Regions from separate parts of the Roseateles sp. PN1 genome, predicted to be linked through region 3. Evidence: predicted binding sites of a transcription regulator. Region 3 holds the regulator's gene; each other region holds the start of a gene.
The links. Region 3 encodes LexA, which represses DNA repair genes until DNA is damaged. Its sites were predicted from a motif close to ACTGTATNNNNATACAGT; they were not measured.

Region 1 (3,272 bases), on a different contig from region 3:
CGCGCACCCGTTCCCGGGTTTGCGGCACTTCGTAAACGATCTGCTCGGCCAGCAACTCGGCGAATGTCTGCCATTCACGGTCGTTAGCGGCCTGCCAGTAGCGCAGCACCCGTTCGCGTGGTGTGTTCATGGGGCAGGCTCCAGCGGCGGGACGGTGCGCTGATCCGGGCGATAGCCCGAATTACTCGCCTTGGGCCGCCGCCAGCAGCGGAACGCCCAGCGAATCACGCACCTTGTTCTCGATTTCGCGGGCGATGTCACTGTTCTCGCGCAGGAATTCGCGAGCGTTGTCCTTGCCCTGACCGATCTTCTCGCCGTTATAGGCGTACCAGGAGCCGGACTTTTCGACCACCTTGGCTACCACGCCCATGTCGATGATCTCGCCTTCACGGCTGATGCCTTCGCCGTAAAGGATGTCGAACTCGGCGGTCTTGAAGGGTGAGGCCACCTTGTTCTTGACCACCTTGACCTTGGTTTCGCTGCCGATGACTTCGTCGCCCTTCTTGATCGAGCCGATGCGGCGGATGTCCAGGCGCACCGAGGCGTAGAACTTCAGCGCATTGCCGCCGGTGGTGGTTTCGGGGCTGCCGAACATCACGCCGATCTTCATGCGGATCTGGTTGATGAAGATGACCATGCAATTGGTCTTCTTGATGGTGGCCGTCAGCTTGCGCAGGGCCTGGCTCATCAAGCGGGCTTGCAAACCCGGCAATGAATCGCCCATTTCGCCTTCCAGCTCGGCCTTAGGTGTCAGCGCTGCCACCGAGTCGACGACGATCAGGTCCACGGAGCCGGAGCGCACCAGCGCATCAACGATTTCCAGGGCTTGCTCGCCGGTGTCGGGCTGGCTGATCAAGAGGTCTTGCAGATTGACGCCCAGCTTTTGCGCGTACTGGATGTCCAGAGCGTGCTCGGCGTCGATGAAGGCGCAGACGCCGTTGACCTTTTGCATCTCGGCGATGACTTGCAGGGTCAGGGTGGTCTTGCCCGAGGACTCAGGGCCATAGATTTCGACCACGCGGCCGCGCGGCAGGCCGCCAACGCCCAGGGCAATGTCCAGACCCAGCGAACCGGTGGACACCACCTGGATGTCTTCAATCACCTCGCCCTCGCCCAGGCGCATGATGGAACCCTTGCCGAATTGCTTTTCGATCTGCGACAGGGCGGCCTGCAAGGCCTTGGCTTTTTCAGCACTGATGGTGGGTTTGACTGGGGCGTCCATGAATTTCTCCTCAATGAGCTGGGCGGATTATGGCGCAATCTGTATGTTTGTACAGTGGTTTTGAAAATTCTTGCGAGGGATTGTCTTCACAGCCGGGCTCGGCGGCAAACCTAGAATGCGCTCACAACAAATCGCCCTGCCGGAGACCGCCATGCGTATTTTGATCGCCGAAGACGACCAGGTTTTGGCGGACGCCCTGCTGCGTTCGCTGCGGGCCTCGGGCTATGCGGTGGACCAGGTGGGTACTGGCACCGAGGCCGATGCGGCCCTGGCTTCCCATGAGTTTGATCTGGTTATTCTTGACTTGGGCCTGCCACGCCTGCACGGCCTGGAAGTGCTGCGCAAGCTGCGCGCGCGCGGTTCTTCGATGCCCGTGCTGATCTTGACTGCCGCTGACAGCGTGGAGCAGCGCGTCAAGGGCCTGGATTTGGGCGCCGACGACTATATGGCCAAGCCCTTCTCGCTGCAGGAGTTGGAGGCGCGGGTGCGCGCCCTGACGCGCCGCGGCCTGGGCACGGCCTCCAGCGTCATCAAGCATGGGCCGCTGTCCTTCGATGCCACCGGGCGGGTGGCCTATATCAATGAGCAGATGGTTGAGTTGTCGGCGCGTGAGCTGAGCTTGCTCGAAGTGCTGCTGCAGCGCGCCGGCCGCTTGGTCAGCAAGGACCAGTTGGTGGAGCGCCTGTGTGAGTGGGGCGAGGAAGTTAGCAATAACGCCATCGAGGTCTACATCCATCGCCTACGCAAGAAGATCGAGCAGGGGCCGATCCGCATCGCCACGGTGCGTGGCCTGGGCTATTGCCTCGAGAAAATTCCCGGCTGATGCTCAAGCGCTCGGCAGTGAGGGATCGCCATGGCTGCTGAGTCCGGCCAACGCTCGCTGTTCGGCGAGATCCTGGATTGGATGCTGGCGCCGCTGCTGCTTATTTGGCCCATCAGCGTGGCGTTGACCTGGCTGGTGGCGCAAGGCATTGCGGCCAAGCCCTATGACCGCGAGCTGGGCGAGATGGCCCGCACGTTAGGCCTGCAAGTGGCGTCTACCTCGGCGGCTCTGGCCGCTGGGCGAACCGGCCGGGCGCAATACGCGCTGGCGCCCGAGGCCGCCGCCTTGCTGCGCGCGGACGAGAGCGACACGGTGTTCTACCAAGTGTTGGGCCTGCGCGGCGAGCTGCTCAACGGCGACGCCAAGCTGCCGGTGCCGACCGATGACGAGCTGATCGTGCCCTGGGAGCTGCACTTCCGCGACGATGAAGTGGGCAATGAGCGGGTGCGGGTGGCGTACTTGTGGGTCTCGCCCGAGGGCATGGCTGGCAGCAGCAAGACCATGCTGGTGCAGGTGGCCGAGACCTTGGGCAAGCGTGGCAAGCTGACCAACGAGATCATCAAGGGCGTGATCCTGCCGCAGTTCGTCATTCTGCCGCTGGCCGTGCTGCTGGTGTGGCTGGCTTTGGCGCGCGGCATCGCGCCGCTCAACGAGTTGCAGCGTCGCATCCGCTCGCGCGATAGCTCCGACCTCAGTCCCATCGACGAGCGCCGCATTCCCGAGGAAGTGGCGCCGCTGGTGGGTGCCATCAATGACTTGCTGGCGCGCTTGGATCAGTCGATCAGCAGCCAAAAACACTTTCTGGCCGACGCCGCCCATCAGCTGAAAACGCCGCTGGCGGGCCTGCGCGCGCAAGCTGAGTTCGTGCAGCGGGAAATTGACGAGGGCCGCAGCGAGCCGGCCGATTTGAAGCGCTCGCTGCAGCAAATCTCGCTCAGCAGCCAGCGTGCCGCGCACATGGTCAACCAGTTGCTGGCGATGGCCCGGGCCGAAGATCAGGAACATGCGGCGCGGCGGGAGCTGGTCAATCTGCCCGAGCTGGCGATCGAGACGGTGCGCGACTTCGTGCCACGTGCTTTTGATAAACGCATCGACCTCGGCTTTGAAGGGCCCGACCAAGAGCAAAGTGGCTTGCGCGTGCTGGGCCACCCGCTCTTGATCCGCGAGCTGATTCGCAATTTGGTGGACAACGCCCTGCTCTACACCCCGGCGGGTGGCACGGTGACG
Region 2 (3,272 bases), on a different contig from region 3:
GATGAAGCGCGTAAAAATCTAGAGATGCACCAAGCCGCCCGCAAGGCGCTGGGCGGATTCTAGATTTCAGGACCCCGCTAGCTAAGGCGTACCTCACACCTTGTCAGCTTTCGTAGCAGAGCTGCCGCTGATGCGGGGCAGCCGCCGGTGCCGATGAACTGGATGCTCACGTTCACCGGAATACGTAGGGTCAGCATCGGACCGAAGGCATTGAGGCCCACTCGGTTGTGTAGGCCGGTGTGCGCCGCTCCTGACGCATCTGCCAACCGCCGGCAGTCGCGTCGTTCGCTTTAGCCTGGCCCACGAGCATCGTGCCCCTGCCCCAACGACCGTTAATGGCGTCGAGCGCCTTCATCAACTCCACCCGATCACGCGCAGGCTCGCAATCCTGCAGGCCGAGCTCGAGTTGTCTCTCTGCCGCGGGCTGCAGGTCCAGCAGCATCACCCCTGCCTTGGCTAGGTTGAAGCCCGGCCGGTAGATCGCGTGCACCCCGGCCACCGCGCTGGCCACGATTGCCGCAGTGTCCGCACAGGGCCGACGCAGCGGCATGACGATCGATCGCGAATACTGCGCATCCTTCCTCCTGAACGGTGAGGTCCTGAGAAACACGAGGACTTGAGCCGCGTGGCTGTCCTGGTGCCGCAGCTTCTCGGCCGCCCGCGTGGCGAACGAAGTGACGGCTTCGACCAGCAGTCGCAGATCGCGCACCGGGGCGCCAAAGGACCGGGTGCACGCGATCTGCTGCCGCGGGGCCGATGCTTCGTCGAGATCGATACAGCGCACACCCTGCAGCTCGCGCACCGTCCTTTCCAATACGACGGACCAGCGTGTGCGCGCCGTTACTGGATCGAGCTGGGCCAGCTGGCCGGCCGTCACGATGCCGGCAGCACGGAGCTGCTCTTCAATCCGGCGGCCAACGCCCCAAACCTCGCCCACTGGTGTGCCCACCAGCAGCTCATGGAGATCATCAGGAGATAGACAGCCGAGATGGCAAACCTGGGCGTGCTCCGCCGGGTAGCTGCCGGGCTTGCGCTCTGCGGACTTGGAAATGTGGTTGGCCAACTTGGCCAGGGTCTTGGTTGGGCCGATCCCGACGCAGCAGGGCAGGCTCAGCCATTGCAGAACACGGGAGCGAACCGTGCGTGCCCGCGCCACAAGTTCGCCGGGAACTCCATCAAGCGAGATGAAGGTCTCGTCGATGCTGTAAATCTCTTGCTCAGGCCCGAGGCCAGCGGCCAAGCTCATGAACCGGTCACTCATATCCCCATACAACGCGAAGTTCGCGGACAGGGCCACCAGACCGGCGTTGTCCACCAGGTGGCGGAACTCAAAGAACGGCTGGCCCATTTTCACGCCCAGCGCTTTGGCCTCGTCCGACCTGGCCACTGCGCACCCGTCGTTGTTGGACAGGACCACGACTGGCAGACCATTCAGGGAGGGGCGAAAAACTCGCTCCATGCTGACGTAGGCGTTGTTGATGTCGAGTAGCGCGATCATGCAATTACAGCCGCATGGTTTTGATCGCCGCCGTGACGACGCCCCAGATCTCCACAACCTGGCCATCGCGCGGGACGATGTCTGGGAAACAGGGGTTGGCTGCTTTGAGCTTCATGCGGCCGGCGCGTAGGTGCAACTGCTTGCACACAAACTCACCATCGACGACCGCAATGACAATGTGGCCACTCCGTGGCGGCACAGCCTTGTCAACGATCAGCACATCACCATCGAAGATTCCAGCCTCACGCATCGATTCGCCTCGGGCACGGAGGAGAAACGTAGCCTGGGGATGTTTTATCAGCTGTGCTGTCAGATCAATTCGTTTTGCGCCAAGATCTTCAGCCGGGCTTGGGAAGCCTGCATGCACCACCGCGCCCAGCTCGAGCACGAGAAGCGGAGAAGCCTCGACAAAAGCGAGGCCAGTGGGTTGATTCGAATCGATGGTTTGCATACTGTTTTTTTATACAGTATAAACCTCCAGCAATCAGGTTCAGGCTCAAACAGAGGATCGCCAGCAACCGCCCCGGGTCAAACAACTCTCGAAAGTTACTATACGTAAATGACTTTCGTATAGTAATCATGCCCAGTCTTCACGCCCCTCTTTCGCTTGGCGCCCAGACTTCCTACGCCGAGCTCTTTGATATGGCCCAATCAGCCGCAAGAGCGAAGTTCGCAGCGCTGCGGGGATCCTTTCACCGGAGGCGGATCAAGGGCAAGACCTACGTCTATTTCAACTTCCGAGACATTGATGGCCGGGGGCGCTCGACATATGTCGGCCCAGAAACCGAAAAGGTCGCGAGCCTCGTCGGCGAGATCGAGAAATCCCAGGCTCTTGCCGGCAGAGAGGCACTCTCTCAACGCTCCAAGGCCTGCATCGCTCTTGGCTGCTTCGGTTTGCCCGACAAAGGTTTTCGGGGCATAAACAAACTGGCCAGCTATGGATTCTTTCGAGCGGGCGGGGTGCTAGTAGGCCAGCACGCGTTTTTGAGCATTGGCAACATGCTGGGCGTACGGTGGGCCAGCGACCCTGCAGAGCTTGGCCACAACATCACCATCGGTTTTCCCCTCGCTTCTGAGATTGTCAGCCACGACACGATCACCGCCCTAGAAATGGGGCAGATGCCTGTACGGGAGTTCCGCGGCTATAAGGGGTCGCAGCGCGCGCCATACGAGGGCGCCCTGCAAGTCGACTTTCTGACTCCCGACTTCAGGGGCGATATAGTGGGCGCAAGGCCAGGGATGGGCATACCGTTGCAGCCACGGAAGTTCTTGGAACTCCTGCTTGAGGACACCGCGCAAGGAGTGGTTTTCGGGAAGTCCGGCGCCTGCCTAGTCAACCTTCCAGATCCAGCGCGCATGGCGCTGCACATGATCTTAGTTTCGACCCAGTTGCCGGCCTCCGAGCGGGGGGGCTCGGCCAAAGAACTGGAGCAGGCGGCTGCATTGATCGAGTGGCATCTTGATCACGGCCGCGAGGGCCGTCTCCGCGAAGTCCGGTTGGAAGCACTTCGAATTGGGCCCGACTGGGGCCAATGCATCGAACAGGGCTTGGCGTCCTTCAGCAGGACCCACTATGGTGTTCGGATGACAGCCAGCTTCGTGGATTAACCTGAGCGCTGATGCTCGGCAGCCCGTCGTAGTGCGGCAAGACGCTCCATTTCGCGGTTAGCAATCTTGTGATTTCGATCCCTTTCCACCTGCTCCGCGTCATCCTGGATGCGGGCTAGGCGATGGGCTTCTGCAGACGACTTTATGAGTTCATCTTGCCTTTCGA
Region 3 (3,272 bases):
AAGAAGGTTTAGTCCCCTTCGTCTAGAGGCCTAGGACACCACCCTTTCACGGTGACTACAGGGGTTCGAATCCCCTAGGGGACGCCAAGTTTGATAAGGCTTGGTAAATGTTTGAGAGATTAGAAATAATCTGAAAATATTTACAAAACTTGTCGATGAGTGCTGATATAATATCAGTTCTTCATCTGGAGTGGTAGTTCAGTTGGTTAGAATACCGGCCTGTCACGCCGGGGGTCGCGGGTTCGAGTCCCGTCCACTCCGCCAACGTATTAAATGCATAGATTTCGGTCTGTGTATGTGTTTGAAGGCTCAACTTAATGAGTCGACAAGCGGCCAAGAGATTGGCCGCTTGCATTTAAGAGTTGAGTTTAGAGTTTTAGCTTGAACGGCGCGATGCCCGCATTCTGACAAGATTCGGGGGTATAGCTCAGCTGGGAGAGCGCTTGCATGGCATGCAAGAGGTCAGCGGTTCGATCCCGCTTACCTCCACCATGATTTCATCCTGTGGGTGGGGTCAAGGCGGCGCGCGGTTCGGGTGTGAATTGAAAATTAGAAGGTTTAGTCCCCTTCGTCTAGAGGCCTAGGACACCACCCTTTCACGGTGACTACAGGGGTTCGAATCCCCTAGGGGACGCCAAGTTTGATAAGGCTTGGTAACTGCTAGCAGTTACATAACTTATCGATGTTGCGAAACTATATTCGCACATCTGGAGTGGTAGTTCAGTTGGTTAGAATACCGGCCTGTCACGCCGGGGGTCGCGGGTTCGAGTCCCGTCCACTCCGCCAACATTTTGAAAGCCCCGATAACTTGTTATCGGGGCTTTTTCTTTGCCTGAATACTTAACTGGCAAACAGAATTAGATTGGTATGCAGTTACTTCGTGGCTGTGATGATCGGCAAGAGTATTTGCATACTCGTGCAGATCATTCCCCAAGCGCCAATCAACCGCCCTCTAATTGCCTGCCCAATCGCCTCAATTAAATAGGCTGTTGCGAATCAAGCCGACGGCCAAGCCTTCCAGGGCGAAGCTGTCTTCATCCGCTTTCGCAATCAGTATGGGCTCGAACTCGGCGTTCTCGGGGTGCAATTCAATGCCGTTGCGGCTGCGCTGGTAGCGCTTGACCGTCACTTCGTCACCCAGGCGCGCCACAACGATCTGGCCATTCTTGGCTTCGCTGCACTTTTGCACCGCGAGCAGGTCGCCGTCCAGAATGCCGATGTCTTTCATGCTCATGCCTTTGACCTTGAGCAGAAAGTCCGGCCGGCGCGCGAACATGCTGGCTTCGACCGTATAGCTTTGTTCGATGTGTTCCTGGGCCAAGATGGGGTGGCCAGCTGCCACGCGCCCGACCAAAGGCAGGGTCAGCTGAGCCAAGCTGGCCAGCGGCAGCGAAAACTGCGCGGCTGACTGGCCTTTCAAGCGGCTACCGCCCGCAGAAATACCGCTGGCGCGCGCCTCTTTGGCATCGCGTGCTTCATTCAGCGCACGCAAAGTGCCTGACTTGAGCCGAATTCCACGCGAGGTGCCGCCCACCAATTCAATCGCACCCTTGCGCGCCAAGGCCTGCAGATGCTCTTCCGCCGCATTGGCCGATTTGAAGCCGAGCTCGGCTGCGATTTCTGCACGCGTCGGTGGGGCGCCAGTCAGTTCGATGGCTTGGCGCACCAGATCCAGAATTTGCTGTTGGCGGGGCGTGAGTTTGGGGCTGTCATCCATATCGGTCCTCGTTTGTGATCCAATGATCAACTGCCTGAATATATATCCAGTAGCTGTATTTTCATCCAGTCAAAGCAAGAAAATATGTCAATGAGCGCCGAAAAATCAAGCATCGAGGGTGTTGGCCCTCTCTCCACTACCGCCAGTCTGGTCGTCATTCTTGGCACCGGCGGCACGATTGCCGGCACCGCGGCCAATGCTGCGGACAATGTGGGTTACCAAGCCGCCCAGCTCGGTGTCGATCATTTGGTGCAGGCCGTCCCTGCGCTGGCCAGCCACCGGCTGGAAATGCAGCAAGTGGCGCAGTTAGACAGCAAAGACATGGACATCGCCACCTGGCAACGCTTGGCTCAAGCAGTTGCCGCACATTTGGCGCGCCCAGAAGTGGCTGGCATTGTCATCACCCATGGCACCGATACGCTGGAAGAAACCGCCTACTTTTTGCAGCGCGTGCTGGCGCCGAGTAAACCGGTGGTGCTGACCTGTGCGATGCGCCCGGCCACGGCCTTGCAGGCAGATGGCCCGCAGAATCTGCTGGATGCCGTGGTGCTGGCCCAGGACGCACGTGCCTCGGGTGTACTTGTGATGGCCGCTGGTCGTGTCCATGCGGCCGAGCAAGTGCAAAAAGCGCACAGCTACCGCATTGACGCTTTTCGCTCCCGCGACGATGCGATTTGCGGCGTGATGGAAGAGGGCGTTTTGCGTGAGTGGGGCGCTTGGCCGCGCGGTGTGGCGGTGGGCCTGGATCGCATCGCCAAGCCGGCGGATCAGTGGCCACAGGTGCAGATTGTGCTGAACCATGTGGGTGCCGATGGGCTGCTGGTGGAAGCCTTGGTGGGCTTGGGCTGCGCCGGCTTGGTGGTGGCCGGCACCGGCAATGGCACGCTGAGCGAGCGCCTGACTCAGGCTTTGCTGCAGGCTCAGGCCCAGGGCGTGCGGGTGCTGCGCTGCAGCCGCTGCGACGCGGGGCCGGTGATCGGTGGCGACGACAGCGGCCTGCCCAGTGCAGGCACGCTGTCGGCCGTCAAGGCCAGGGTGGAGCTGATGCTTCAGCTCCTGGCCTGAACTGCGGACAGATCCGCGCTCAGTTGCTGTTGGCTGCCTTGCGGCGGCGGGCGGCGGCCAAGGGGATGCCCGCCATCAAACCGGCCAGCAGCAGCGCATAGCTGCCGGGTTCCGGCACGGCGCTGATTTGCTGGGGCACGTAGGCGGAGCCGTTCAGATCTGCATCGCTGAAAGCAAACACATACCACTGGTTGGGGTTGTTCAAGCCCTTGGGTGAGCTGGCCAAGAAGTCGTTGTCATTGGCGATGTACAGGGTGTGCTTGAGCACGCCGCCCACCATGATGTCTTCGCCAAAGCTCATGCCTTCGAGCTTGGCTGGAATCTGCGCATCGCTGATGCCTTGGGCATTCAGGGCTTGCTTGAGGTCCAGGAACAGGCTCTTGCTTGGAGCGAGTGCCAGCAGGTTTTTCTCGCCGGAGATGCCGCTGACGTCGGTGGCGTTGGCCAGATCTACTTTGTAAATGCTTTTGAACTTGGTGCTCGAGTCGTC

Region 1: a site for LexA is predicted at 1,261-1,278, ahead of recA (recombinase RecA). Genes of this name have one in related genera too.
Region 2: a site for LexA is predicted at 1,950-1,967, ahead of AABB87_RS16260 (LexA family protein). Genes of this name have one in related genera too.

Annotation. Positions count from the first base shown of each region.
Region 1 is NZ_JBCARA010000001.1:266,682-269,953, forward strand. It holds gene AABB87_RS00985 (nuclear transport factor 2 family protein) at 1-130, opposite strand, end outside; gene recA (recombinase RecA) at 182-1,222, opposite strand; gene AABB87_RS00995 (response regulator transcription factor) at 1,374-2,045, shown strand; gene AABB87_RS01000 (sensor histidine kinase) at 2,076-3,272, shown strand, end outside.
Region 2 is NZ_JBCARA010000010.1:157,556-160,827, forward strand. It holds gene AABB87_RS16250 (hypothetical protein) at 1-63, shown strand, start outside; gene AABB87_RS16255 (Y-family DNA polymerase) at 191-1,498, opposite strand; gene AABB87_RS16260 (LexA family protein) at 1,503-1,949, opposite strand; gene AABB87_RS16265 (GSU2403 family nucleotidyltransferase fold protein) at 2,078-3,106, shown strand; gene AABB87_RS16270 (thermonuclease family protein) at 3,103-3,272, opposite strand, start outside.
Region 3 is NZ_JBCARA010000003.1:350,624-353,895, reverse strand. It holds tRNA gene AABB87_RS06635 (tRNA-Glu) at 12-87, shown strand; tRNA gene AABB87_RS06630 (tRNA-Asp) at 188-264, shown strand; tRNA gene AABB87_RS06625 (tRNA-Ala) at 417-492, shown strand; tRNA gene AABB87_RS06620 (tRNA-Glu) at 562-637, shown strand; tRNA gene AABB87_RS06615 (tRNA-Asp) at 710-786, shown strand; gene lexA (transcriptional repressor LexA) at 974-1,717, opposite strand; gene AABB87_RS06605 (asparaginase) at 1,808-2,782, shown strand; gene AABB87_RS06600 (esterase-like activity of phytase family protein) at 2,802-3,272, opposite strand, start outside.